Regions from separate parts of the Bariatricus sp. SGI.019 genome, predicted to be linked through region 1. Evidence: predicted binding sites of a transcription regulator. Region 1 holds the regulator's gene; the other holds the start of a gene.
What was found. Region 1 encodes Rex, which represses fermentation and respiration genes when NADH is low (regulators of the CRP and FNR family bind a similar motif). Its sites were predicted from a motif close to ATTGTTAANTANTTAACAAT; they were not measured.
Positions count from the first base shown of each region.

Region 2: the regulator Rex is predicted to act here: its motif matches at 2,355-2,374, upstream of ACQRD1_RS03690 (NAD(P)H-dependent amine dehydrogenase family protein).

Region 1 covers NZ_JBNPOQ010000017.1:38,986-42,593, forward strand. Annotated here, with positions in the region: gene ACQRD1_RS11410 (ABC-F family ATP-binding cassette domain-containing protein) at 1-1,407, opposite strand, end outside; gene ACQRD1_RS11415 (redox-sensing transcriptional repressor Rex) at 1,538-2,182, shown strand; gene ACQRD1_RS11420 (NAD(P)H-hydrate dehydratase) at 2,273-3,608, shown strand, end outside.
Region 2 covers NZ_JBNPOQ010000004.1:92,837-96,444, reverse strand. Annotated here, with positions in the region: gene ACQRD1_RS03700 (radical SAM protein) at 1-64, opposite strand, end outside; gene ACQRD1_RS03695 (DegV family protein) at 266-1,255, shown strand; gene ACQRD1_RS03690 (NAD(P)H-dependent amine dehydrogenase family protein) at 1,230-2,318, opposite strand; gene ACQRD1_RS03685 (MerR family transcriptional regulator) at 2,422-3,255, opposite strand; gene ACQRD1_RS03680 (HD domain-containing protein) at 3,274-3,608, opposite strand, start outside.

The DNA of each region.
Region 1 (3,608 bases):
GTCAAGAATCAGAAAATTAGCTTTCGAAAGCATCAGCTTCGCTAAAGATACTCTGCCACGTTCTCCACCGCTTAGGTCACCGATCCGTTTAAACACATCATCCCCAGTAAATAAAAAAGCGGCCAGCATATTTCTGATCTTCGTGTTAGTCAAATCCGGGTAATCATCTGAAATTTCGTCAAAAATGGTTTTTTCCATATGTAGTACATGGTGTTCCTGATCATAGTATCCGATCGCTACATTAGTTCCCAATGTAAATGTACCGGAATCTGCTGATATTACCTGATTTAAGATTTTTAAAAGTGTTGTTTTCCCCGTTCCATTGTCACCGATGATTGCAACATGTTCCCCGCGTTTAATGTCAAAACTTATATCTTGAAACAGAACTTGATTTGGAAATGATTTACTTAGATGTTCAACAGACAGAACATCGTTACCGCTGACACAAGAAGGCTCTAATGTTAAGTGAATCTCATTATTTGCTTCCAAGGGTTTCTCTACAGGACGGATCTTTTCCAACATCTTTTCACGGCTTTCTGCACGCTTAATAGATTTCTCACGATTAAAAGAACGAAGCTTTTCAATTACGGCTTCCTGATGCTTTATTTCTTGCTGCTGATTTAAATATTCTTTTATCTGAGCATCACGAAGCTGCTGCTTTTTGGCAGCATAATCACTGTAATTTCCATTATAGGTCATCAATTTTCCAGATTCGATTTCTAAGACCTTAGTCACTACTTTGTTCAAAAAGTAACGGTCATGAGATACGATCAGAACGGCTCCTGGATAATTCAGAAGATAAGTTTCTAACCAAGCTATAGAGTTTAGATCCAAGTGGTTAGTAGGCTCGTCCAAAAGCAAGATATCTGGCTTGGTGAGCAATAATTTACCAAGAGAGACGCGGGTTTTCTGACCCCCAGAAAGGGTATCTACGGGTTTAGAAAAATCATTTTCTGTAAAACCAAGACCTTTTAATACCCCGTTAATCTCACTTTCATATGCATAACCATTCTGGCGTTCAAAAGAAGCTGTCAGACGATTATATGTTTCAAGGCGTGATGTCAATGCATCACCTTCTAAATGTTTTAATTCTAATTCGATGGAACGGATCTGTGTTTCCATTTCGATGATATCAGATTTGGCAAGTTTCACTTCTTCATAGATAGTGCTTCCACTTTGCATAGCCTGATGCTGTGCAAGATATCCCAAGGTTTTGCCTTTGGTTAAAATTACTTCTCCGCGGTCAGAAGGAAGCTCACCTACAATCATTTTAAAAAGCGTTGATTTTCCCGCTCCATTGGGACCAACAAGAGCTGCTTTTTCGTGATCTTCTATATGAAAAGAACCGTCAGCGATAATCACTTTTTCGCCGAAAGATTTACTGATTCCGTGACATGCTAATATCATATTATTTTCATATCCTCCTTTTTCACTCGTTTTCATTATAGCGAAAATAGGACAAAATACAACTAAAAGTTTGACTTTGTTCACACAATTCTATATAATATTTCTTAGAATGAAATGGAAGGTGAGACTATTGGAAGAGAGAGAGATTTCCCAGGCGGTCATCCGTAGATTGCCACGATACTATCGATACTTAGGAGAGCTACTTGAAAATGGAGTGGAGCGTATCTCGTCTAACGATTTGAGTAAGCGTATGAAAGTGACTGCATCTCAGATTCGTCAGGATCTTAACAATTTTGGTGGGTTCGGTCAGCAGGGTTATGGTTATAACGTTAAATATTTGTATACAGAGATTGGTAAGATTCTTGGCTTGGAAGAGGCTCATAATATGATTATTATAGGAGCTGGTAATTTGGGGCAGGCTCTTGCTAATTATGCAGCTTTTGAGAAGAGAGGATTTGTATTAAAAGGAATTTTTGATGTCAACCCAAGATTGGTAGGTGTTTCAATCAGAGGCGTGCCGATTCGTATGATGGATGAGTTAAAGTCATTTGTCCAACAGAATGATGTTGAGATTGCAGTTTTAACTATTCCAAAGGACAAGGCAATTGAAGTGGCTAATATGCTGGTAGACAATGGTGTTCGTGCAATTTGGAATTTTGCCCATACAGATTTGAATCTGCCGGATCATATAATTGTTGAAAATGTACACTTGTCTGAAAGCTTAATGCAGTTATCATACAATATTAGCCGATATAACGAAGAACATAAGAAATAAAAAGCAAAGACGTGTAATGACTGGCATGCGCAGACGGGCTGGTTTTTACACGTCCTTTTATATTGTAAAATGAACTTGGAAGGTGAGATTATGCGATATCTGCTTAATGGAAATCAAATGAAAAAGGCGGATCAATATACAATACAGGAACTGGGAATTTCGTCTATGGAGTTAATGGAGCGTGCTGCAAAGAGATGTGTAGAGACTATGGAGGCGGAAAAGCTTGATCTGTCCAAAGCGTGTATCGTATGTGGTTCAGGGAATAATGGTGGTGATGGATTTGCGATAGCGAGACTTTTAAAGGAAAAAGGGTATCCTGTGACAGTTTGTTTTGTAGGAAATGAATCTCATCGTACGGATGAAACAAAACAGCAGATGAGTAAATTAAGGGAAACAGGTGTTGAGATATTCAAAGAGTACAAAGAAGACGAATATAGTATCATAATAGATGCGATGTTCGGTGTTGGACTTAGCCGTGAGATTATAGGAAAATATTTTCAGATTATTCAGAAGATGAATGAAGCAAAGGCTGTAAAATTTGCTGTAGATATGCCATCTGGAATATCTGCGAATCATGGAAGTGTCCTTGGAATTGCTTTCCGTGCAGATATTACGGTGACTTTTCAAATGGAAAAGCTGGGACTTGCAATCTATCCCGGAAAGGAATATTCTGGTAAAGTGATTGTAGCTGATATCGGAATCCATACGGAAAAAATAATTGCTACCGAAAAAACGGCATATACTTATGAGAAGAAGGAATATTGTAAATTTCTGCCAGCCAGAAAAGAAAATTCGAATAAAGGGACATATGGGAAGTTACTTGTAATTGCAGGAAGTAAAGGTATGTCTGGAGCGGCTTATCTGAATGCAAAAGCGGCATATATGTCTGGAGCAGGACTGGTACAGATCTATACACCGGAAGAAAATAGGATTATTTTACAGCAGCTCCTTCCGGAAGCAATTATTACAACTTATGACATTTTTGATAAGACTGAGTTGTTAAATCTTTTAACATGGGCAGATGCAGTTTGTATTGGATCTGGAATAGGAATCAGTGAGCGTTCCAGGAGAATATTGAAGGCAACTCTTGAGCATGTGAAAGTACCTTGTCTGATTGATGCAGATGGTTTGAACCTGATTGCGGAGCATAACGCTTATCTTCAAAAGATTCATCATACAGATTTTGTGATAACACCACATATGAAAGAGATGTCACGGCTGTTACATATAAGTGTAGAGGAATTAAAACAACATAGGATGGATATACTGGATTCATTTGTTCAAAAAAGTCAATGGACTTGTGTACTGAAAGATGCCAGAACTATTGTTGCATCAGTTTCTGAAGGAAACTATGTAAATATGTCGGGTAATTCGGCAATGGCAAAAGCTGGTTCTGGAGATGTACTGGCGGGAATAATAGCTGCGC
Region 2 (3,608 bases), on a different contig from region 1:
CACGATTCACATGACATTGCCTAGGACACAAAGTACAATCTTCAAGTCTGGAATCCTTTCTCATCTGCAAATTTACTCTCCTATCAGTTACTTTGGACATACATTCCTCTGATTATTATAACATAAAAACAATTATGACTGAACCATTCCAATTTATTTGTCATAATATTCGCAGACTCTTGACCTAGTTGTAAAAACTATGTATCATGTTATTGATTGTATTATTTTAAAGCATTAATATTATACACCCGAGAGGAGATTCCCAATGAATCCAATCATTCTTGTTGCAGAGACCGGTTCTGATCTGACACCAGAACTTGCCTCTCAATATAATATCAAAATTGTTCCGATGCACGTCTCTTTTGACACAGAGACCCTCGATGACGGATCATTTCCTGTTGAGAAAATCTGCGATTACTACCATGATACTCGTAAGCTTCCCAGAACCAGCGGATGTTCACCGGAAGATTTTATTACAACTTTTGATGAGATTCACGAGCAATATCCAGACTCTCAGATTCTATATCTTGCATATTCTGCAGTGACCACTTGTTCCTATCAAAGTGCACTCATTGCTGCGCAAGACCGTGATTACGTCACTGCAATCGATACCAAGCAAGTATCCATCGGACAAGCTGCTGTCGTGACTGCTGTCGCTAAGCTTCTCAAGGAACATCCCGAGATGACTATTGAAGAGGCTGCAGATGCTGCCAGAGAACTTCTTTCACGGGCAAAAATGTGTTTCCTTCCAGATAATCTGGAATTCCTGCGTGCCGGCGGCCGTGTCAGCAACGCTGTCTGTCTTGGAAGCCGCATCTTAAACATTCATCCATGTATTGAAATCCTGGATGGCAAACTCGTAGCCACGAAAAAGTACCGGGGAAAGATGAAAAAAGTAGTCCGACAACTTATTGAAGACTATTCCGACAGCTACCGTCTGGAGCGCGACGTTCTGTGGATGTATATACGATCGGCCTGCAGGATGAGATACGTGCCGCTGCCGAAGAGACGGCCAAAGCATGCGGATTTAAAGAAATACACTGGATTCAGGCACAGGGCGTTATTACAACCCATGGCGGTCCTGCAGCTTTTGGAATTGCCGGATTTTCAAGCATTTCCTGATAACCAAAAAGGAAGTGTAAATCATCATGATATCTACATAAAAAAAGGCCATTGCACTATGGATGAATATCATCTATGGTGCAACGACCCTTTATTTCATTCTGTATTTACTTTGTCTTTACATACTCATTGATTGGTCTCAGCATATATTCGTTATATGGGAACTGATCTGTTGTAACATAACCTGCCGGTGCATCGATCAGCTGTGCAATGCGGTTGACCAGTGTTGCACAGGTAAGTTCAACGGTCGCCGGACGATTGACGATACTTGTTGTATTCGGTTCTCCATACAACGTCCATTCATTCTTATCATATTCTTCCGGTGCATATACCTTGCCGACACATTCCGTCTCCAGAGTAATTCCCTCTGCTGTCTCTGTCGTTACAATCGCACGCATTCCTGTCGCATCACCGGCTTTGATCGTAGCGCCCAGTGTCTTAGATTCCAGGTCTGTCGGCCATGTGCATGGAACACATTTCTGCGTCTGAGAAGTAATGGTAAGTCCAAGCTTGCTTGCAAGCCATCCATTCTGGTTCCACATATACGACGGAACGTATTCTCCACTTTCAACCTTTTCCTTAATCTCCTCAGATGACCACTTATTACAAGTTGCAATCTTCTCTTCAAACTCATCCAGAGGAAGTCCTGCTCCATGGCCCTCTGCCAGTGCTATTCCATAATCTTCTACATCATACCAGCTGCTGCCTACAATCTTCTTTACCTGGAAAGAAGAACCCATCAGATTCGTGACCATGGTGCCCCAGAAAAGGTCACAGTAGCCAACACCTGTAAGTGTACATCCACCTTCTTTTGCAAGTGCATCCAGCTTCTTCGTCAATGCAGGTGAAGAATTCCACGGATATAATGCTTCTTCACAGGTTGTAATTGCATTTACCCCGTGCTTTGCACAGATGGTAAAGATATCTTCCAGCTCTGCCACCGTGCTGCGGGTGGCAATGATGCATACATCCGGCTTTAACTCTCCAATGATTCGATCAGCATCTGCTGCCGGAGAAACGCTTACTCCAACAGCTGGATATCCATTTCCAATGATCTCACTGACATCCTTGCCAAACACTGCCGGATTCATATCGAATGCTGCCAGCAGTTCACATCCCTTTTCCATCGCATAGCGCATAAGCCAGCGGCTCATTCTTCCACATCCATACTGTACATACTTAACTTTACGATTCATACTGATACCTCCTATGATAATCTCATTTTTCGTTCCTTTGTTATATTATTATCATAGTGGTTATTGTTGGTATAAAGTCAATACTTTTTCATTAAAAATTCAGCTATAAAATAACCGGAATCTGAATCTTACTGAATATGTGTCGCTTTTTTTCTTCCAGAACCGGGAAATCTATGATTGCCTCGCAAAGATAATCTCCGACGATCTGATATCCCATATCTTCTATATATGCGAGCAATGTCCTTGCGTTTTCCGCTTCCTGGGAAAAATCACTGGAACACATACATACATAAGTCGCAGCCGGAACCCTTTCGCAATCTTTTATATCTATACGTTCATCCACAAACAGAAACACTTCCTTAGAGGTAAGCCTCCCAAACTTCAGATCCTCTTTACGGATAATCGTTCCGATATTGCAGAATAATGACAGCGGAATATCGTGGCTTACAAGATGCTGTTTTAACTGGCGCAGCATATACTCATATCCTGCCTCATCCTGCTCAAAAAAATCCTGTTCACATTCACACCTGTAGATCTGCCTTTCTGACTGATACTCCAGGAATATCTGTCCGTTCTTCGGCAGCGCTTCGTATCGCTTATAGTTATCCAGTACCCGGTTCAGGGAGCTCTTTACCCTGGTCAGCTGCTGAAGACGCTCTTCAATGTCCTTCGACTGCATCTCCAGTTTCTGCCGGATCACATCCGCATCATCATTTTCCAGCATATCCTTGATCTGCTTTAATGTCAGTCCGTACCGTTTCATATTCTGGATCAGGTCGATTCTTGCCGACTGCAGGATGTGATAATAACGATATCCGCTTTCCGGATCCACCTCCTGTGCTTTGAGCAGCCCCTCCCTGTCATACAAGCGCAGGGTCTGCTCAGATATATGATTCAATTGTGCCATCTGTCCGATTGTTAATCTCTGTAAATCCATTGTAAAACCTTATCCTTACTATAATGTTTTATATACCTTTAATCTACATAACAGAGGCATCATCGTCTCACTAAGCGCACAGATCTTATCAGCGGCACACACGATCCAAGCTTCTTTAGTACTAGGTGGTATTGGAGTCAGAGGAAACATATGACAGTAGATCATATTTCTTTCTGTTTCCGTAAGCTGAAATTCCTTGTCTGCATTTTCCAGGGCTCTCCTGGGATGTGTAAATCCATGAAACCGATGACTTCTGTCCTTTACATGCCAGTCATATAAGAAATAATCATGCAGCAATGCACCTCTGATCAGGGCATAGTAATCTACATCGAGATGATATTTTTCTGCAATCT